2 regions of the Bacillus sp. PK6-026 genome follow, and region 2 is predicted to be linked to the other one. Evidence: a T-box and tRNA genes for the amino acid it is inferred to sense, from the RefSeq annotation. Region 2 holds a T-box; the other holds one or more tRNA genes.
The links. The T-box of region 2 lies ahead of tyrS (tyrosine--tRNA ligase). A T-box ahead of a tRNA ligase gene usually reads a tRNA of that ligase, here a tRNA-Tyr.

Region 1 (10,748 bases), 1.4 Mb from region 2:
TAACGGCTTTGGTGATTCCGGTAATCAAGCCTGAGGCGACCAAAGCGGGGATCAGCGGTATAAAAATGCTTGCGATCCGCCGAAGAAACAATTTAAAAGGCGTCGCGTTTTTCTTGGAAATCTCAGCTTTATGTTTGGCTGCGGATTGTTTTAAGTCAACGTCTTCCGCGGATTGAAGCAACTTCCCGAATTCGTCTGATACGTGCTGTACGACGCCGGTGCCGAGGATAATCTGAAGCGTTTCCTCCTCAACGACGCCAATCACGCCTTCAAGCGCTTTGATTGAGCCGATGTCGGTTTTTTGACTGTTGACAGGCGTGATGCGCAGGCGCGTCATACAATGGGTATAATCCGCGACGTTAGACGGGCCGCCGATGTGTTGTAAAATCAGTTTTGCCAGGCCGGCATATTTTTTCTCATCGCTCATTTTATATCCCCCTTTTTTACAATTCGCTCATTCCCATCATGCGGATGGCCGCTTTTGTTTGATCAATATACTGAATGATGTCCTCGTAGCGCTCCGCGGCTATGCCTAAAAACAGAATGTCAATCATGTAAAGCTGAGTTAAACGAGAGGAGGTGGCGGCGCTGCGAAACGGCGCTTCGTTTGAGCATGACGTATACAGGGCGATATCGCTTAATGAAGAGACAGCAGACTGTCCAAACCGCGTCAGTCCAATGGTTTTAATGCCATGTTTTTTGGCGAGTCTGACTGCATTGGCGATTTCATGCGTTTCTCCTGAATGGGATATGGCAAACAGAACGTCATTCTCGCCGGCATTGGCGATTAATGTCGCGACAAGATGCATATCACTAAAAGCGGTGGCTTTTTTATTGATGCGCAAAAATTTCTGCTGGGCATCTTGTGCGACGATTCCTGAAGCCCCGATCCCGCAAAAATGAACCGTTTCTGCGTTGATCAGTATTTGAATCGCTTTTTGAAGATCTTCGTGGTCAATGTTTTCAAAGGTATCGCGAATCGCCTGAATCGAATTGCTGGTTGTTTTTTGAACGATTGAATGGAGCGGCTCTTGCGGTTCGATATCCCGGTATCCCTGATCAGACGGTTTCATTAAATCGCCGGCGACCCTCATTTTTAAATCTTGAAAGCCTTTCAGCCCCAGAGATTTGCAGAGCCGTATTGCCGCCGCCCCGCTTGTCTTAGCCGAAGAGCTCACCTCTTGAATGGTGCCGTTTACGACCTCGTGTGGGTTTTTCAAAATGTATTCGGCAAGCTTTCGTTCAGATTGCGGCAATCTGTGAAGCATATTCTGAATGATTTCCAATCCTCCTGCAGCCATTGTTTCTTCCTTTCTTCTTTAAACTTGGTCTTCATAAATGGATAGAGCTTTTTCGATATCGCCTTCTGATTTCTCAAGCAGGTTTTCGGAAGCGGCCGCATCTTCGTTTGTTTTCAGCATGATGATGGCGGTTTTGACCTGGTTATGGGATTTTTCTAACGCTAGTGCCGCCGCTTCTTTTGGAACACCTGTGACCGTTTGGATGATGCGAATCGCCCGCTCCTTTAATTTGTCATTGCTTACTTTTACGTCTACCATGAGGTTTTCATAGACTTTTCCCATTTTGATCATGGCCGCCGTTGAAATCATGTTTAAAATCATTTTATGAGCGGTTGCTGCTTTCATTCTCGTCGATCCGGCAATAACTTCAGGGCCGACGACCACTTCTATGCTGTGATCTGACACCTGGCTGATCGCCGAGTTTTTGTTGCATGTCAGTGAGACGGTCTTGGCGCCACTTTCCCTGGCATACTTCAAAGCGCCGAGAACGTATGGAGTCCGACCACTGGCGGCGATTCCGATTACGGTATCATTGTTTGAGAGGTTAACGGCTGATAAATCCCGTCTGCCGAATGCCTCGTGATCTTCAGCGCCTTCGACGGCTTTGTACAGAGCTTTTTCTCCTCCTGCAATGATGCCAATGACCGACTCGGGAGATATGCTGAACGTCGGCGGGCATTCAGCTGCATCGAGTACGCCGAGTCTCCCGCTTGTACCGGCACCGATGTAGATGATCCGTCCCCCTTTCTTTAACGACCCGACGGCGAAGTCAACGGCGGTCTTAACTTCTGGTAAGACTTCTTGTACAGCTTCGGCCACAGTTTTGTCTTCATCATTGATGATTTTCAAAATATCAATCGTCTTTGACTGGTGAATGCGCCTGGATCTTTCATTCCGGCGTTCGGTCGTTAATGAACCTAAATGGCTGTTTTCCATCGACAACTCCTCCTGATGATGAAGTGCATATATTTCTTAATTTTCAGTATATTAAGGGTGGAATATTATTTCAATAAAAAAAGGTAAATATTAAAATTTTATTTCAATGAAGTTCTAAACAACGGATTGCCGACATAAAATAAAGCGCAGATGAACTGCGCTTATGTTCAGGTATTACAGCTCGTCTATTTGGTGTTCGGAAATCACACGGAAGCCTTCTTTTTTCAGAAGCGCTGCTGTAACGCCGTTGCCGGCTATTTTTTGGCTTGAGAAACTTCCATCGTATATATGGCCGCTGCCGCAAGACGGGCTGTTTTCCTTCAACACGATCGTATCAGCCTTGATTTGCCTTGCCATCTCCAATGTTAGATAAGCTCCTTTTATATACAGGTCTGTTACGTCTTTTCCCGATTGTGTGTTGATCACCGCCCTGCCGTCTAAAACGTCTTCTCCCGACCCGCCTATAATTTCGGCCGGTTCCCTTGGCGTTTGAAATCCGCCGAGCAGCTCGGGACAAGCAATCACCGCTTTTTTTTCTTCAACAAGCTTATTGATTTTCCCCACATAGCTGTGCGATCCGTTATAGCGGCATTCCACCCCGGCCAGACATGAACTTACCAGTATCATTTTTCGCGTCCCCTCTCTTGCACATCAGATAGCCCTATTTTAAACAAAATTTCTGCGTTTTTCTCAATGTTTATGAATAAAAAATTTGAAAATAAAAATTTTAATTTACCCCTTTACAAATGGGGAGGAACCTGTATATAATAACTTTTGTCAGCTTTACGAGAGCTGCTTGAAACACGATGATGGCCCGTTGGTCAAGTGGTTAAGACACCGCCCTTTCACGGCGGTAACACGGGTTCGAATCCCGTACGGGTCACCATTCTTTTTTGGACAGCACGCTGCGAATGCCGGAATTTTTAAAAGGAAGGCATGCTAAGGTCGCAACGTCCTGTTGCAACGCGCACTTGTACTTTAAAGGCAAGGAAGGCATGCTAAGATCGCAACGTCCTGTTGCAACGCATGCACTTGTACGTCCTGTACTGCGGAGGATTAGCTCAGCTGGGAGAGCATCTGCCTTACAAGCAGAGGGTCGGCGGTTCGATCCCGTCATCCTCCACCATTTTTTCGGATCGGTTTTTGTCACAACCGCGCCGGTAACTGCATAAGATACCGTATCATGCCGGTCTAGCTCAATTGGTAGAGCAACTGACTTGTAATCAGTAGGTTGGGGGTTCAAGTCCTCTGGCCGGCACTGTTTTTGGAGGGGTAGCGAAGTGGCTAAACGCGGCGGACTGTAAATCCGCTCCCTCAGGGTTCGGCGGTTCGAATCCGTCCCCCTCCACCATTATTGGGCTATAGCCAAGCGGTAAGGCAACGGACTTTGACTCCGTCATGCGCTGGTTCGAATCCAGCTAGCCCAGTTTTTGGACATCCTGTTAGGATGTCCTTTTTATTTTGTCTTTTTTGTATAACTATTCAAAAAAATGTCTTGTTGAGTCAATTCCGAATTGGAAGGTACAATGAAGGTCTGAAAGGGGGATATCATATGTTAAAACAGCAGATTTCAATGATTGGCGTACCGATGGATCTCGGTCAGCTGAGGCGGGGAGTCGATATGGGACCGAGCGCGATTCGCTGTGCCGGTGTTAATGAACGGTTGGAAAGCCTTTGTCAGGATATTGAAGACCTCGGCGATATGACAATCGGGCAAAGAGAGGATGAGAAAGAAGGCGGGGAGCCGGCATCTGAAGAGCTGAGAAACTTGAAAGCGATTACAAAAGCGAGTGCAAAACTTGCTGAGACCGTTGATAAGATCGTGGCTTCAGGTGCTTTTCCGCTCGTGCTGGGCGGTGACCACAGCATAGCGATCGGAACGCTGGCCGGCCTTGTGAAGCATTATCAAAACCTGGGTGTGATCTGGTATGATGCCCATGCTGATTTAAATACGAAAGAAACGTCTCCTTCAGGCAATATTCACGGTATGCCGCTCGCCATCAGCCTGGGGATCGGCCATGAAGGGCTGACAGGCATCTATGGAAAAGAAACGAAAATTAAAGCGGAGAACATCGTCATCATCGGTGCGAGGTCACTTGATGACGGGGAAAAAGAATTGATTCGCGACAAAGGGATCAAAGTGTATACAATGCATGAAATCGACCGCCTCGGTATGACGAGGGTGATGGAAGAAACGATAGACTATTTGCACGGCAGAACGGACGGTGTCCATCTGTCACTCGATTTAGACGCGCTTGATCCGAACGATGCGCCTGGTGTCGGAACCCCGGTAGCGGGAGGCATCAGCTACAGGGAAAGCCACCTGGCGATGGAAATGCTGGAAGAATCGAAGCTGATTACGTCCGCTGAGTTTGTCGAAGTCAACCCGATATTGGATGAGAAAAACAGGACGGCTGAAGCGGCAGTCGCCTTAATGGGGTCGCTGTTTGGCGAAAAGCTGCTTTAGGTGCGGTTGAAGAGCGGCCTTAGGCTGCTTTTTTTTATAAAAAAGTCTCAACTTCATAATATTTAGGTTGTATAATAATTTTAAGCTAATATTAAGCGCATGATCCCTGTCAAAGCATCTACACCCTGCCAAAAATTTGATAAACTATTTTTATGAATTTAATGAAACCTTATAAAAATCAATTCGTATACATAAAGACCGGTGAAGGCAGAGGTTAGATAAATATGGAAACAATGATTAAAAAAAGAATCAAACAGGTGAAAAAAGGCGATCGTAATGCATTTGCAGACATCGTGGATATTTACAAAGACAAAATTTATCAGCTTTGCTACCGTATGCTCGGCAATGCGCATGAGGCGGAAGATATTGCGCAGGAAGCGTTTATCAGAGCATACGTGAATATCGACAGTTTTGATATCAACCGGAAATTTTCCACATGGCTTTATCGAATCGCAACCAATTTGACCATCGATCGTATCCGTAAAAAAAAGCCGGACTATTACTTGGATGCAGAGGTGGCGGGGACTGAAGGACTGACGATGTATTCCCAGGTTGCGGCGGATGTTGCGCTTCCAGAGGATGAAGTGGTTTCTTTGGAGCTGCACAGCACCATCCAGGAAAAAATCTTAAGGCTTCCCGATAAATACAGGACGGTCATCGTATTAAAGTACATTGATGAGCTCTCACTCATTGAGATCAGTGAAATCCTTAATATTCCCGTAGGTACGGTGAAAACGAGGATACACAGGGGCAGAGAGGCTCTCAGAAAACAATTAAGGGATCTTTAAGTGGGGTGATGAAATGAGCTGTCCGGAGCATATTGTTCAGCTTATGCATAAATACCTTGACGGAGACATACTACCGGAAGATGAATCGCAATTAAAAGAGCACCTCCAATCATGCGAAGACTGCAAAAAGCACCTTCATGAAATGGAAAAATCCATCGCTCTTGTCCAGAGCACGTCGCATCTTACAGCTCCGGCGAACTTTACAGCCGATGTGCTGGCGAATCTGCCGAAGGAAAAGCGAACGGCATCGATCAACAGGTGGCTTAAAGCCCATCCGTTTTTAGTGGCGGCAGCTTTGTTTATCATTTTGATGGGCGGCAGCTTTTTCTCCAGCTGGAAAAACGATCAGGATTTCAGCGTATCAAGCCAGCCCAATCTCGTAGTGAAAAACAACACGGTCATCGTACCTGAAGGCGAAGTTGTCAAAGGCGATGTGACCGTGAAAAACGGAAAGCTGATTATAGAGGGCAAAGTCGACGGCGATGTCACGATTGTTAATGGCGAAAAATATACGGCTTCAGCAGGACAAGTCACCGGTCAGATCCATGAGATCAACGAAGTGTTCGACTGGATGTGGTATAAGATTAAATCGACCGGAAAATCGGTTTTTGACATGAAGGAGTCTAAAGAGTAGAGCAAAGCGGGCGAATGAGCTTTGCTCTTTTTTTATGAAGGGCCGCCATTTCACTTGGAAAATCAATTTGTGCTATAATAGCCTCTGTATATGTAAAAATAATAGATCATACCATTTTGAAACATATTAACCTTACTAATGACTGAATTCTTGGAGGACGAGGAAATGGCTTTTGAGGATATCCCTTTCTTGCAGTACCTCGGCGATGCCGTTGATATTCTCCTTGTTTGGTACGTAATATATAAATTAATGATGGTCATCCGCGGGACAAAGGCGGTTCAGCTTTTAAAGGGAATCGTGGTCATTGTTCTCGTCAGGCTGGCCAGTCAATATTTAGGATTAAGCACCCTGCAGTGGCTGGTTGACCAGGCGATCACATGGGGGTTCCTAGCGATCATTATCATCTTCCAGCCTGAATTGAGGAGAGCGCTGGAACAGCTGGGGCGGGGGCGCTTTTTTTCGAGGAGCGGAACACCTGAGGAAGAGCAGCAGCAGAAAACGATTGATGCGATTACAAAAGCGATTAAATATATGGCGAAACGCCGGATTGGCGCGCTTCTGACGATTGAACGGGAGACGGGAATGGGCGATTACATAGAAACGGGGATCCCTTTAAATGCAAAGGTCAGCTCTGAGCTATTGATCAACATCTTTATTCCGAATACACCGCTTCATGACGGCGCCGTAATTATGAAAAATGATGAGGTTGCTGCAGCCGCCTGCTACCTTCCGCTTTCTGAAAGCCCTTTTATTTCAAAAGAGCTTGGGACGAGGCACAGAGCAGCAGTGGGAATCAGTGAAGTGACCGACAGTCTGACGGTTGTCGTATCCGAAGAAACGGGCGGCATCAGCGTCGCCAAAAACGGAGACCTTCACCGTGATTTATCGGAAGAGGCATTGAAAAACATGCTTGAAGCGGAATTCAAGAAAAATTCGCGAGAAACTTCCTCAAATCGCTGGTATTGGAGGGCGAAGAAAAATGGATAAGTTCTTAAACAATCCCTGGGCTGTCAAAGTAGTCGCATTATTATTCGCGTTTCTTCTTTACTTTGCGGTCCACAGCGCTCAAGCGCCGACTCCGAAGAAACCAGGTGAATCGTTTTTCCCGACATCGACGACAGACGAAGCGACGCTCACCGATATACCGGTCAAATCGTTTTATGATGATGAAAACTACGTCGTAACAGGCGTGCCGCAGACGGTGAATGTCACGATTAAAGGCCCGACAGGAACCGTCAAGAAGGTCAGACAAGTGAAGGATTTTGAGATTTATGCCGATATGCAGCATCTGAAAACAGGCAGGCACAAAGTCGAGCTGAAGGCCAGAAATGTTGCCGAAGGCCTCACTCTGACCATCAATCCATCGGTGACAACCGTGACCATCGAAGAAAAAACGACGAAGGAATTCCCGGTCGAGGTTGATTTTTATAATAAAAACAAAATGAAAGATGGCTACACGCCGGAGCTGCCGATTATCAACCCGAAAAACGTCAGCGTCACCGGCTCAAAAGCCGTGATCGACAGAATCCAAAACATCAAGGCGACGATCAATTTAGAGGGCGTCGACCAGACGGTTGAAAAAGAAGCCAAGCTAACAGTATACGACAGGGACGGAAATGTTCTTCCGGTTGAAGTCAGTCCATCCGTCGTTAAAATCACCGTTCCCGTGACAAGCCCTAGCAAAAAGATTCCCGTCAAAGTTGACCGGAAAGGGAGCCTTCCGGACGGTATCAGCATTTCCAGCCTTGATATCAGTCCGGGAGAGGTAACCGTCTACGGGCCGCAAAATGTTCTTGATTCGTTAGAATTTGTCGAGGCTGATGAGGTTGATTTAAGTAAAATGAAAGATGACACTGAGTTGGAAGCCAACATTAAAGTGCCGGACGGCGCTAAAAAAGTGTCACCCGAAAAAGTGAAAATCAAGGTGAAAGTTGACAAGGAAGAAGAGAAAAAACTGAAGAACGTTTCAATTAAAACCGCGGGGCTGAATGACAGCCGGGATCTTGAATTTCTCGATCCGAAGTCAGGCAAGCTGGATATCACGGCAAAGGGCTCGACAGCCGCGATCGAAAAACTCCAGCCTTCCGACGTCGAGCTCTATGTCAATGTGGCGGATCTCGATGACGGCGAGCATAACGTGAAGCTGGAAGTAAACGGACCGCAGAACATGACATGGTCGCTTTCGCGGCAGAGCATTCGAGTGAAAATCTCATCTCAAACAACCCACAACGAAAAAAATAATGGTCAGAATGAAGAAGAAGAGAATCATTCTGAAAAGGATTCACAACCTTCATGAATCAAAAAGGAGCGATATTAATGGGCAAGTATTTTGGTACAGACGGTGTAAGAGGCGTGGCAAACAGTGAACTTACACCCGAGCTGGCCTTTAAAGTCGGACGCTTTGGCGGATATGTCCTAACAAAAGATAAGGAGCGCCCCAAGGTGCTGATCGGCCGTGATACGCGCATTTCCGGGCATATGCTGGAAGGTGCCCTTGTTGCGGGCCTTCTTTCGATAGGAGCAGAAGTCATGCGTCTCGGTGTGATTTCGACGCCCGGCGTCGCATATTTGACGAAGGCTATGGACGCGGAAGCGGGTGTAATGATTTCAGCTTCCCACAACCCTGTCGAGGACAATGGAATTAAGTTTTTCGGCGGTGACGGATTTAAGCTTTCCGATGAGCAGGAGCTTGAAATCGAGCGTCTGATGGATCAGCCTGAAGATCACCTGCCAAGGCCTGTAGGCGCTGATCTGGGTATGGTGAACGACTACTTTGAAGGCGGACAGAAATATTTGCAGTTTCTTAAGCAGTCTGCTGATGAAGACTTCACAGGCATTCATGTCGCGCTTGACTGTGCGCACGGGGCGACATCTTCGCTGGCGACCCACCTGTTTGCCGATCTTGACGCAGATGTATCAACGATGGGAACTTCTCCGAACGGATTAAACATCAATGACGGAGTCGGCTCGACCCACCCTGAAGCCCTGGCCGAATTTGTGAAAGAAAAGGGAGCTGACGTCGGCATGGCGTTTGACGGGGATGGCGACCGCTTGATCGCTGTTGACGAAAAGGGGAATATCGTAGACGGCGATCAAATCATGTACATATGTTCGAAGTACTTGAAGAGCGAGGGGCGCCTGGCGGACAATACAGTTGTCTCTACGGTGATGAGCAACCTCGGCTTTTACAAAGCGCTTGAAGCGGAAGGCATTAAAAGCGTTCAGACAGCTGTCGGCGACCGCTATGTAGTGGAAGCGATGAAAAAGGACGGGTTTACTTTCGGCGGAGAACAGTCGGGACATCTGATTTTCCTTGATTACAATACGACAGGCGACGGACTGCTTTCTGCGATCATGCTGATGAACACGATCAAAATGACAGGTAAGTCTTTGTCAGAGCTTGCGGCAGAGATGCAGAAGTTTCCACAGCTCCTCTTGAACGTGAAAGTAACCGATAAACATAAAGTAGCGGAGAACGAAAAGGTAAAAGCGGTCATCGAAGAGGTTGAGAAGGAAATGAACGGTGACGGCCGCATCCTTGTGCGCCCGTCCGGCACCGAGCCGCTTGTCCGTGTTATGGCTGAGGCGAAAACGAAGGAGCTTTGCGAGAAATACGTAGGCCGCATTGCAGATGTCGTGAAAGCTGAAATGGGAGCGGAGTGATTTTCCGCAGAAGACTGACGAACGAGACATGCTGATTTGACATAAGATAAAGGGAACCGTTCAATCTTGGAAAAAATGTGAACCATTTTGAAAAATGTTTGACGGTTCCTTTAGTGTATAGTAAAATCAGCTTGTCTTGTTTAATTTAAAAGGAAAGGCAGGGCAGAACCATTTTTTATAGTTATAGCGCCCGGACTAAGCGTGCGGATGAAACAGCTTAGTTGACGAGGATGGAGGTTTATCGAATTTTCGGCGGATGCCTCCCGGCTGACCACAAGATCACAGCCGCAAGGATTTCCTCAAACCAAAGAGGCGACTCTTTGAACAAAGGGAAATCGCATGATCTTCCATAAAAAACATGTAGGAGGGGACGAAGAATGTCCCCGCCTGATAAGCAGACTTTCTTCGTCTCCTGCCTGCGACCTTAGGAGGAAGAAAATTATGTGTGGTATTGTAGGTTATATTGGCCAGCTTGATGCAAAGGAAATTTTACTTAAAGGTTTAGAAAAGCTGGAGTATCGCGGCTACGATTCAGCTGGAATCGCTGTAGCGAACGAAGACGGCGTACACGTGTTTAAAGAAAAAGGACGGATTGCCGATCTTCGCGAAGTCGTTGATGCAAATGTGATATCGCAAGCGGGAATCGGACACACACGCTGGGCGACTCACGGGGAACCGAGCCGTCTAAACGCTCACCCGCATCAAAGCGCATCAGGCCGATTTACACTTGTTCATAACGGCGTCATCGAAAACTATGTTCAGCTGACGCGCGAATATTTACAAGATGTAACCCTTAAAAGTGATACGGATACAGAGGTTGTCGTTCAAGTGATCGAGCAATTCGTCAATAACGGTCTTGACACGGAAGAAGCGTTCCGCCAAACGCTTATGCTGCTCAAAGGCTCTTATGCGATTGCATTATTCGATCATGAAAACAAAGAAACAATCTATGTTGCGAA
Region 2 (10,748 bases):
CGGGAATAAAACGGACCCAGCTCATAAGCGTCAAGTTTTTAATAGATGATTTTTCTTGCAAGATACCTCCTCACAAGCAAGATATGACAAACGTCTCCTTTTCTCTTATGCATATATTCGGTAAAATCAAATCGTTGGTTAAAGAATGAAAACGGAGGAGTGACCAACAAATGCTTATGTTTTTTGGTAAGTTTCTCTTGTTCTACTTGTTCTGTTTAGCTGCATTCGCCATTTTCAAAGTCATGTACTACAATATCAGCAAAAAATGGGTTGCAAAGACTGAAGATGGCACTAAACTGAATTGGGCTTTGAATGTCTTTGTTAAACACGGTAAGAAAATGGACAGCAACGACTGCTTTGTGATGGGGATGTTAGCGGGATGGTGTGCGATTTATTTATAAAAAACTCCCGAAAGCTTCGATGAGGGCCAAGATCCGTCTCGCGATACAAGGGGCATGAACTTCAGTGACTGCTTTTTTGCTTTAGTCTCGCCCATTTGACTGTCTCCGGTATCTCAAAACCATCTTGAATCGTCACTGAAATTGATATGCCAAACAATCATCGGAAATACGGGCATCTCTCATTAAAAATCAAGTTAACAGTCGTTCCCCTTCGGTCTTCTTCAGACTATAAAAAACCCCAATCGCCAGATGATTGTCTAACAATTGGGGTGCAATTTACGATACATTTACTTTTGGATCTGGTCCATATTGATTTTCTTTTGTTTCGCCAGCCTGACAGTAAAAAATCAGCAGAATGACAGCACCGATAATCGGCAACAAGCCAATTAAAATCCACCAGCCGCTTCTTCCGGTATCATGCAGCCTGCGGACATTGACAGCCAAAGAAGGCACCAAAACAGCCAACTGATAAATTAAGATCAGGACGTACCCGAGGAATCCACCGCCATACCCGATGATATATCCTACTTGATATCCATCATATCCTTCCGCTGTCATGATTCCTGAAATAAATAAACTTACGATCATTACTGTTAAGATAAATAAAATAAAACATATGATACCGTTAAACAAATGAAACAACCAATATTCCTTTCGTCTTGCTCTCCCTTCAAAATTCGCATAATTCCTCAAGCCTTTCCAAAACCACTTCATACAAGTTCCTCCATTGTCAAATCTATAAATTTGCGAAAAACATATGAATTATACCATAAAATATCATTATCGACCATTTACTTGAAGGATGCTCCCAAGTCATCTTAGAGGAACATTTTTTTAATTGAAATTTGAGCTTGTTCCTTTTCAAAATTTCAGTTCTCATTTCACCATTGCTTCTGTATAATATGAATCATCCATTTCGCCTCTGTAGCTCTAGAAGGGAAGAGCGCCGTAAAACATTGTAGGAACGGGTCGCAAGGCAAGGGTTTCAGAAGCACCGAAAAGCAAATAGCTGAGACAGGTGGAATTCCTGTCGGTGAAAGTCCGTAGGGAAGCGTGTTCTCCCCTAGCCTATGCTTACGAGAGGAGTGCGGGTTCGAATCCCGCCGGAGGCATTGATCTTTGTTCTCGAAGAAGAAGCCAAAAAAACAGACAGAAATTCACTGTCTGTTTTTTACGGCTTTGACCTGTCATATATTAAAATGTGTAAGATTCGCCGTCATCCGGCACAAAAACACGTGAAGACATTCCTTTTTCCTGAATGAAACTCTTCAATTCTTCCCGTGATAAAGTCCAATGGTTGACAGCTTCCATATGACTGGAAATGATTGTGGCGTCAGGAGCGGCTTGATAGACTTCAGCAATATCCTCTTTCCCCATGACGAGAGACCCTCCTTCAAAGAATTGATTGTCTCCTCCGTTAACGACTATGATGTCCGGCTGATGCGCAGCGATTTCTTCCCGGACACCTTCATACCAAACCGTATCCCCTGCTACATACAGCGTTTTCTCCTTTGAGTGCTTGAAGACAACGCCGCACACTTCTCCGGCAAGCTTTTTTATCTCTCCTCGTCCATGCTCGCCTTTTGTCTTGATTAATTGAATCCCCTCAAACACCGTATCTTTTGTTAAAACCACTGTATTTTGAAAACCTGCTTTTCTCACTTCCTCAGCATCTGCTTCATTTTGGACAAACAGTTTGATTTCTTTCGGCAACAGATCTTTGGCAGCATCGTCAAAGTGATCTAAATGCAGATGAGTGACGATGACTGCGTCGGTATTCTTGACGAGCTCGTCGGTTGGCACAGGCAAGGTGACTAAAGGGTTGTTTTGATCTTGTCTTGCTGAGTTCGGAAAAGGAGGATAAGTGCCTTTCTCAGCCAGCATCGGATCTATTAAAAATGTTTTGCCAGCATATTTAACGGTTAATGTTGCATTTCGAATTTGTTGAATATCCATGGTTATCATGCCTTTCCTTTTATTTACGATTAGTTTATACTATGACCGATCATCATTTAAATAGATATAGTCAAGTCTTTTTAGCATTTGACTTGATTTTTGAAAAACGTTCTTTTGAGAGGATTTGATGAAATGCTGGATCATACAGACAGGCAAATCATAGAGGAATTATCAAAAAACAGCCGGATGACCATGAAGGAATTAGGAGAGAAAGTTCATTTGACAGGGCAGGCGGCTTCCTCAAGGGTTGCAAAATTAGAGGATCAAGGAGTGATTGAAGGTTATACCATAAAAGTGAATCAAGACAAACTCGGGTGTTTTATTCACGCTTTTATCAATATCTATACAAAAAGCACTTATCATAAGCCTTATCTTTCGTTTATCAAAGCACAGCAGAAATACATCATTCAAAACTATAAAATCAGCGGGGACGGCTGTTATCTTCTCGAATGCAAGTTTCCGTCAAATCAACTGTTGGATCAATTTTTAACAGACTTAAACCATCATGCAAATTATAAACTGTCGATCGTTATTAATAAAACGGGCGTGTGAAGAATCCGCCGTCCGCTTTTTTTATAAAAAAGAGGGCCCTAAAGACCCTCTACTTCAGCCGCTTTGCTGCATTTTCCGTCTGATTCAATTGATTGTATCCGTCAGCTGACTGCTGCGCCTCTTGTTTTCGTTCCGTTTCCAGCTGCTTGTTGTAATCTTCCATAAACTTTTCTTTCGCCGCAATGAACAGGTTCATGCTACATTCCTCCCTCTTCAACGATGGAAATGCTCTACCTATTACATCTATATTTTTGACATTTCCTGAATGAACATACATGAAACATACGGACACAAAAAAACCCTTGCCGTTTGGCAAGAGCTTTTTGAAACTTGTTACTCGTTATAACTAAAAAATTATACAAAAAAATGAAAATCAAGTGAAGTATTTTATTTAACCGTAAACATAAAGACTCAATTCTACTAATCTGAACTTGAAAAATCTGCTAATGTGGATTATAATGGATAAGAATCTCATATTTAACAAGATATAAAATTTTAATGGAGGGATTTTTATGAAAAAAAGAGTAAATCATTTTATGGCTTTAGTTTTAGCTGGTGTAATGTTATTTGGATTTACTTTTATTGGACCAGGTCAGACTGCACAGGCTGTAAGTAAAACTACAAGTTTTACATTTAAATCAGGTTTAGGTCCATCTAAATCATATATACATACATCAGACAACTATAAAAATGTATATGCCACAATTGAATTAGGAAGTAGAAGTCACGTTTGGAATTCAGCAGCTTACTGTAAATTATATCTACAACGTTATACTAAGGGGTCTTGGAAAACGATTGATTCGGCTTCCGGATATGCAGAAACTGGAAAAAAATTAAATGTTACATTTTCAAATATCGCCAAAAAATCTGCTTCAACACGAGTAAAGGTAAACCTTTATAATAATTGGAAGCACTCAGAGTTAATGCAAACTGTATATTCAAGTAAATGGACTCGCTAAAAAATATATATTTTTAGCAAGGCTCTCTTACTAAAGAGAGCCTTATTTTTTATTATTGAGATTTTCACTCTTTAAACCGTAAAAAGTTGAAACTAAAGATCAGACTTCGTGATGTTCAAATTTAAAATCCATTAAATAAATTAAATTCTTTTCCTCACCCCTTTCCCCCGAAAAAATTCATTCTCTTTACTTGTGATAATCCCCCATAAACTCCGAAAGCCTCTATATTTTTGACATTTCCTGAATGAACATACATGAAACATACGGACACAAAAAAACCCTTGCCGTTTGGCAAGAGCTTTTTGATTATTTATAAGTCAGCAGGAAGTATTTCTTTTTACCGCGGCGAATGACGGTAAACTGTCCTTCGATGCGGTCGTCGCCGGTGAGGACGTCCGCAACATCGGTGCGGCGCTCGCCGTTAACGTATACCGCGCCGTTTGTGATATCTTCGCGCGCCTGGCGTTTAGACGGAGACAGCTTGGATTGGACGAGCACCTCAACAAGAGGCAGTTCATCCGCTTTCTCAAGTTCCATGGAAGGAACCCCTTTAAAGCCGACCTTCACTTCTTCAGCAGTCAGCTGTTTAATATCTCCGCTGAAGAGTGCTTTTGAGATGTTGACAGCCTGCTCAAACGCTTCACGGCCGTGTACAAGAACGGTCACTTCTTCGGCGAGGCGCTTTTGCGCTTCGCGTTTTTCAGGCGCCGTCTCTGCTTTTTCAGCGAGATCTTCAATTTCTTCTTTGGACAAGAAAGTGAAGTATTTCAAGTATTTCACGACATCCCTGTCGTCGGTATTGATCCAGAACTGATAAAACTCATATGCCGACGTCTTCTCTTTATCAAGCCAGATCGCGCCGCCTTCCGTTTTTCCGAACTTCGTGCCGTCTGCTTTTGTCACAAGCGGAATCGTCAATCCGAAAGCTTTTGCATTCTCTTCAGATTTGCGGATAAGCTCGAGGCCTGACGTGATATTGCCCCACTGGTCGCTTCCGCCGATCTGCAGCTTGCATTCCTGGTTTCTGTACAAATTCAAGAAATCGAGAGACTGTAGGATCATGTAGCTGAATTCAGTATAAGATATGCCCGTCTCGATTCTGGAACTTACCGTATCTTTGGCAAGCATGTAATTGATTCCGAAGTTTTTGCCGACATCGCGCAGGAAATCAATGACGTTCATTTTGCCGATCCAGTCATAGTTGTTCGCCATAATCGCCGGATTTTTTTCAGCTTCAAAATCCAGGAAACGCGAAAGCTGGTTTTTGATTTTCTGCGACCATTCGCGGACGATTTCTTCATTGTTCAGCGTGCGCTCCGCTTTCTTTCCGCTCGGATCGCCGATCAGGCCCGTCGCTCCGCCTACGAGCGCAATCGGACGATGTCCGGCCAGCTGAAAGCGACGAAGCATTAAAATCGGCAACAGGTGTCCGATATGCAGACTGTCAGCTGTCGGATCAAATCCGGAGTATAAGCTGATTTTTTCTTTATCCAGCAGTTCTCTCAAGCCTGCTTCATCGGTTTGCTGCTGAATCAGTCCCCTGAAGGACAAATCATCAAGTAAGTGTGTCATCATCATTTAGCTCCTTTTTTCCAAAAATAAAACGCCCCTTCGCAAAAACGAAGGGACGATAAAAATCGCGGTACCACCCTGCTTAAAAGAACGCATGGCCGCGCTCTTTTCACTCTCAATGATAACGGAAAAGCTTCCGTTCTTCTGCTACACAAAGCCCGGGAGGCTTTTTTCGCAAAAGCGGTTCGTGAGTGTAATTCAAACCATCCATATGTGCTGATTTTCACCGGCCATCAGCTCTCTAAGACAGGGAAGGATGCGTTTTACTGATCTCAGTCTTCACCTTTTGAATATTCGACTAAATCTTTTTTAACATAATATTTTTGCATTGTCAATGAGACATCAGTCTTCCATCGATGAGAGATCGCCTGCCGGAAGGTTCAGCTCCCAAGCTTTCAGGACGCGTCTCATGATCTTTCCGCTTCTTGTTTTCGGCAGTTTATCTTTGAATTCGATTTCCCTTGGCGCGGCGTGTGCGGCCAAACCTTGTTTCACGAACTGCCTGATTTCTTCTTTTAACGAATCTGACGGTTCATAACCGTCCCTCAAGGCGATGAACGCTTTAATAATTTCACCGCGGACGGGATCCGGTTTGCCGATGACGCCTGCTTCAGCGACAGCTTGATGCTCAACAAGCTTGCTTTCGACTTCAAACGGGCCGACGCGCTCGCCCGATGTCATGATGACATCGTCGATCCTTCCCTGGAACCAGAAGTATCCGTCTTCATCCATGTAGGCGGAATCTCCTGACACATACCAATCCCCCGGCATAAAATAGGAGCTGTATTTTTCAGGATTGTTCCAGATCGAATGCATCATCGACGGCCAGCCTTTTTTAATGGCGAGATTCCCCATTCTGTAAGGAGGCAGTTCATTTCCCTGGTGATCGACGATTGCAGCCTCTACGCCTGGAATCGGCTTGCCCATCGATCCCGGTTTAATTTCCATGCACGGGTAATTGCAGATGAGCTGCGCTCCTGTTTCGGTCATCCACCATGTATCATGAATCCGGTTGCTGAAGACTTTATGCCCCCATCTGATGACTTCAGGATTTAACGGCTCCCCTACGCTTAAAATATGCCGTAATGAGCTCAGATTATATTTGTTCACGAGATCGTCGCCAGCACCCATCAGCATCCGAAAAGCCGTTGGCGCGCTGTACCATACCGTCACTTCCATTTTTTCAATCGTTTCGTACCATGCTTCGGGACTGAATCTGCCGCCTACGACAACATTCGTTGCTCCATTCAGCCACGGACCGAAGATCCCGTAGACCGTTCCGGTAACCCAGCCTGGATCAGCCGTGCACCAATAAATGTCATCGTCGTGCAGATCAAGAACCCATTTGGCTGTTTGATAATGCTGAATCATTGCTTTGTGGACGTGGAGAACCCCTTTTGGCGCGCCGGTCGAACCCGATGTATAGTGAAGCAGCATCCCGTCTTCCTGATCCATCCATTCAATCTCAAGATCAGTATCTGCTTCAGCCGCTTTCGCGTAATAATCGATGACAGACCCTTCTTCCTTTACGCCTTCTCCAACGACAATGATTGATTCAAGATCCGGAAGTTCGCCGGCCGGCACCCGTTCAAGCAATTCCGGCGTCGTCACGATAACCTTCGCTCCGCTGTTTAAAAGCCTGTCTTTGACAGCGCCTTCCATAAATGCTTCAAACAACGGCCCGACGATCGCTCCCAATTTGACAGCGCCGAGAAGAATAAAATAAAGCTCGGGTGATCTCGGCATAAAAACAAACACACGGTCTCCCTTTCCCACATTGGCATGCTGCTTTAAGACATTCCCGGCTTTATTCGTTTCATTTTTCATCTCTCTGAAGGTGTACTTTTCTTCGCGGACCGGATCTTTGTAGTAAAATGCCACTTTATTTTTCAAATTTGACTCAGCGTGGCGGTCGATCGCTTCATAAGCTGCATTGATTTTTCCCGTTTTGTGCCATGAAAAATGTTTTTCGGCATCCTTCCAGTCAAATGTCCGGTATGCTTCATTATAGTCTTTCAAGTTGTAGTTTCCCTTTTCTGCTGGCAACGCTTTCAATTCCATGCCCATCCCCCTTTGTTCGCTCATCAAAATATATTATAGTATAGATTTTTTATTTTCTCAATTTTTAAAAAATACTCTTCCATCCTATGAAAACGCTTAATATTTTGGTATGTTATGTATAAAAGACTTCAACTAAGATGTAAGGCGGTGGATACGTGGACCATCACAAAACTTATCATGCCAAAGAATTGCAGACCGAGAAAGGCTCCGTGCTGATAGAGGGCCCTATCAGTCCCGAAAAACTCGCACAATATGAATTTCACAACGAGCTTACAGCCTTTCGCCCATCTCAAAAACAACATGAAGCATTAATCGAAATCGCAGGGCTTCCCGAAGGACGGATCATCATCGCCCGTTTCCGGCAAACCATTGTCGGCTATGTGACATATGTTTATCCAGACCCGCTTGAAAGATGGTCTGAAGGAAACATGGAAAATTTAATTGAGCTTGGAGCCATCGAAGTCATTCCGGCGTTCAGGGGTCACTCTGTCGGGAAGACGCTGCTTGCGGTCAGCATGATGGATCCACAGATGGAAAAATATATCATCATCACGACTGAATATTACTGGCATTGGGATCTAAAGGGGACTAATAAAGATGTTTGGGAATACAGAAAGATGATGGAGAAAATGATGAATGCCGGAGGGCTTGTCTGGTTTGCGACAGACGATCCGGAAATCAGCTCCCATCCCGCCAACTGTTTAATGGCCCGCATCGGAAAAGAGGTCAGTCAGGAGTCGATCGAGCGTTTTGACAGACTCAGATTCCACAATCGTTTTATGTATTAAGGGAGCAAAGGGGACCTGAATATGATTGTTGAAAAAATCATGAAACGGGATGTTGTGACACTTTCCAGAACGGATACGATTGAAGAAGCGATCAAACGCATGCGAACATTTCATATTAAACACCTTCCCGTCATCAATGAACGGGGAACGGTCATAGGCATCGTCACGGACAGGGACGTCAAAACAGCAAGTCCGAGTATTTTTGCCCAAAACAGATCTGACGAAGATTTAAAAAAGCCGGTGGAACTGATTATGTCAAAAGAAGTGATCACCGGTCACCCGCTTGATTTTGCCGAAGAAATATCAGCTATTTTTTTCGAACACGAAATCGGCTGCCTCCCGATCGTAAAAAACGGGAAGCTTGTCGGCATTGTGACAAAATCCGATTTGCTGCATACGTTCGTCCAGCTGACAGGAGCCCATTTTCCAGGCTCCCAAATCGAAATCAAAACCGATCATATCGCCCGTAGCCTCGCTGATATCAGCGCCATTTTCAGCAGGCGCCAAATCGCCATATTGAGCGTGCTCGTATATCCCGGTGATGAAGATGATTCGAAAATACTCGTGTTTCGCGTTCAAACAATGAATCCCGCCTCTATCATCAAAGACGTGAAGTCCAAAGGGTATCAGGTTCTTTGGCCGGCTGTTCAAAGGGATTTGCCATGAAGGACAGCGTATTTATTTTTTCTCCCTCTTACCAAACCTATCAATTTCATCAAGATCACCCGTTTAATCAGCTGCGAGTCTATGTAACATACGATCTTTTGAATACAGTCGGCGCATTTGAACCGGGAGAAACGATTGCTCCGCGCATAGCGACAGAAGCCGAGCTCGCCCTTGTTCACACAGGCGATTATATCAAGGCCGTCCAGCTTGCAGGGGCGGGAAAACTCCCGGCAGCCGAAAGCGAAAACTACGGGCTTGGAACAGAAGATACCCCTGTCTTTGCCGGGATGCACGAAGCCGCCTCCCTTTTGGTGGGCGGAACACTGACAGCTGCAGACTATGTCATGACGGGCAAAGCAAGACACGCCCTCAATCTCGGAGGCGGGCTTCACCACGGATTCAGAGGAAGAGCTTCAGGATTTTGCGTCTATAACGACAGTTCAGTTGTGATACGATATTTGCAGAAAAAATATCATGCGAAGGTTTTATATATTGATACGGACGCCCATCACGGCGACGGGGTGCAGTTTACGTTCTATGATGATCCTTCCGTGTGTACCGTCTCGATTCATGAAACCGGCCGCTACCTTTTCCCGGGAACGGGGCAAGTACAGGAAAGAGGTCATGGCGAAGGCTACGGCTACGCTTTTAATATCCCGCTCGATGCCTTCACAGAAGATGAGTCTTTTCTTGAATCCTACCGGACGGCTGTTTCTGAAATAGCCGAGTTTTTCAAACCGGACGTTATTTTGTCGCAAAACGGAGCTGACGCGCATTACTACGATCCGCTGACACACTTGTGCACGACGATGAAGATTTACGAAGAGATTCCAAAGCTCGCTCACGAACTTGCACACACCTATTGCAACGGAAGATGGATCGCTGTCGGCGGAGGCGGGTACGACATTTGGCGCGTCGTACCGAGGGCATGGGCAAGAATCTGGCTTGAAATGAAAGGAATGAAACCTGAGGATAAGATGCCTGAAAAATGGCTGAAAAAGTGGGGGAAGCAGGCATCTGTCCGACTTCCTGCCAACTGGTCCGACCCGGCAGATTTGTATCCTTCGATTCCAAGAAAATCCGAAATAACGGAAAAAAACGCCCAAACCGTTGCCAAAGCTCTTTATCCGATTCGCTCTGCCAAGCGCGCCACTTAATGCGAAAAATCCCGGCGTACAGAAAAGGCCTTGCTTTTATGCAAGACCTTGCTTTCTTCTCATTTATTTTTTTGCGATGACAATTTCAACGCGCCTGTTTTCCTTCATATGGCTCTCTGTGCGGTTGTCCTTGACCGGTTTTGTATCGGCATAACCGATGGCAAGAAAACGTGAAGAGTCGAGCTTTTCTTTCGACGTAAAGTAGCCGATCACAGTGCTCGCCCTTGCCGCAGAAAGCTCCCAATTGGATGGAAAACGGTAAGTCGAAATCGGGCGGCTGTCCGTATGCCCCTCCACACGGATCGGGTTGGACACTGATTTGAGAAGGACGGCGATTTTATGCAAAAGCGGGTGAGCCTGGTCTTTCAGATCCGCTTTTCCCGAATCAAACAAAACCGCTTCCTGAAGGACGAGGATGATGCCCCGTTCATCACGCTTGGCCGCTATCAAACTTGACAGTTCATTTTTTTCAATATAGTCGTTGATTTTCTTTAATAAATCTTCTTGGCTTTTAGCCGTTTTTTCAGCCTTCTGATCGTCCGCGTTTTCTTTTTTCAGCTCTGCGGCGGATTTGTCGTCGGCCCTGTCTTGAAATGAACCGACTGCTGCTTTAAATTTGTTTAAATCGATTTGCGA

Region 1: it has a tRNA-Tyr gene. The T-box ahead of tyrS (tyrosine--tRNA ligase) is inferred to sense a tRNA for this amino acid. The anticodon was not compared.

Annotation. Positions count from the first base shown of each region.
Region 1 is NZ_CP096418.1:174,841-185,588, forward strand. Features, by position in the region: gene M1D59_RS00970 (PTS transporter subunit EIIC) at 1-427, opposite strand, end outside; gene M1D59_RS00975 (MurR/RpiR family transcriptional regulator) at 444-1,301, opposite strand; gene murQ (N-acetylmuramic acid 6-phosphate etherase) at 1,320-2,237, opposite strand; gene M1D59_RS00985 (2-thiouracil desulfurase family protein) at 2,412-2,864, opposite strand; tRNA gene M1D59_RS00990 (tRNA-Glu) at 3,049-3,123, shown strand; tRNA gene M1D59_RS00995 (tRNA-Val) at 3,288-3,363, shown strand; tRNA gene M1D59_RS01000 (tRNA-Thr) at 3,423-3,495, shown strand; tRNA gene M1D59_RS01005 (tRNA-Tyr) at 3,504-3,588, shown strand; tRNA gene M1D59_RS01010 (tRNA-Gln) at 3,593-3,664, shown strand; gene rocF (arginase) at 3,790-4,704, shown strand; gene sigW (RNA polymerase sigma factor SigW) at 4,929-5,492, shown strand; gene rsiW (anti-sigma-W factor RsiW) at 5,506-6,126, shown strand; gene cdaA (diadenylate cyclase CdaA) at 6,292-7,113, shown strand; gene M1D59_RS01035 (CdaR family protein) at 7,106-8,422, shown strand; gene glmM (phosphoglucosamine mutase) at 8,443-9,789, shown strand; gene glmS (glutamine--fructose-6-phosphate transaminase (isomerizing)) at 10,231-10,748, shown strand, end outside.
Region 2 is NZ_CP096418.1:3,178,669-3,189,416, forward strand. Features, by position in the region: gene M1D59_RS16135 (hypothetical protein) at 1-61, opposite strand, end outside; gene M1D59_RS16140 (hypothetical protein) at 171-401, shown strand; gene M1D59_RS16145 (DUF805 domain-containing protein) at 678-1,115, opposite strand; gene M1D59_RS16150 (MBL fold metallo-hydrolase) at 1,596-2,357, opposite strand; gene M1D59_RS16155 (Lrp/AsnC family transcriptional regulator) at 2,490-2,909, shown strand; gene M1D59_RS16160 (hypothetical protein) at 2,959-3,105, opposite strand; gene M1D59_RS16165 (hypothetical protein) at 3,422-3,868, shown strand; gene tyrS (tyrosine--tRNA ligase) at 4,175-5,440, opposite strand; T-box leader at 5,489-5,729, opposite strand; gene acsA (acetate--CoA ligase) at 5,783-7,501, opposite strand; gene M1D59_RS16180 (GNAT family N-acetyltransferase) at 7,657-8,289, shown strand; gene M1D59_RS16185 (acetoin utilization AcuB family protein) at 8,311-8,955, shown strand; gene M1D59_RS16190 (acetoin utilization protein AcuC) at 8,952-10,112, shown strand; gene motS (flagellar motor protein MotS) at 10,176-10,748, opposite strand, start outside.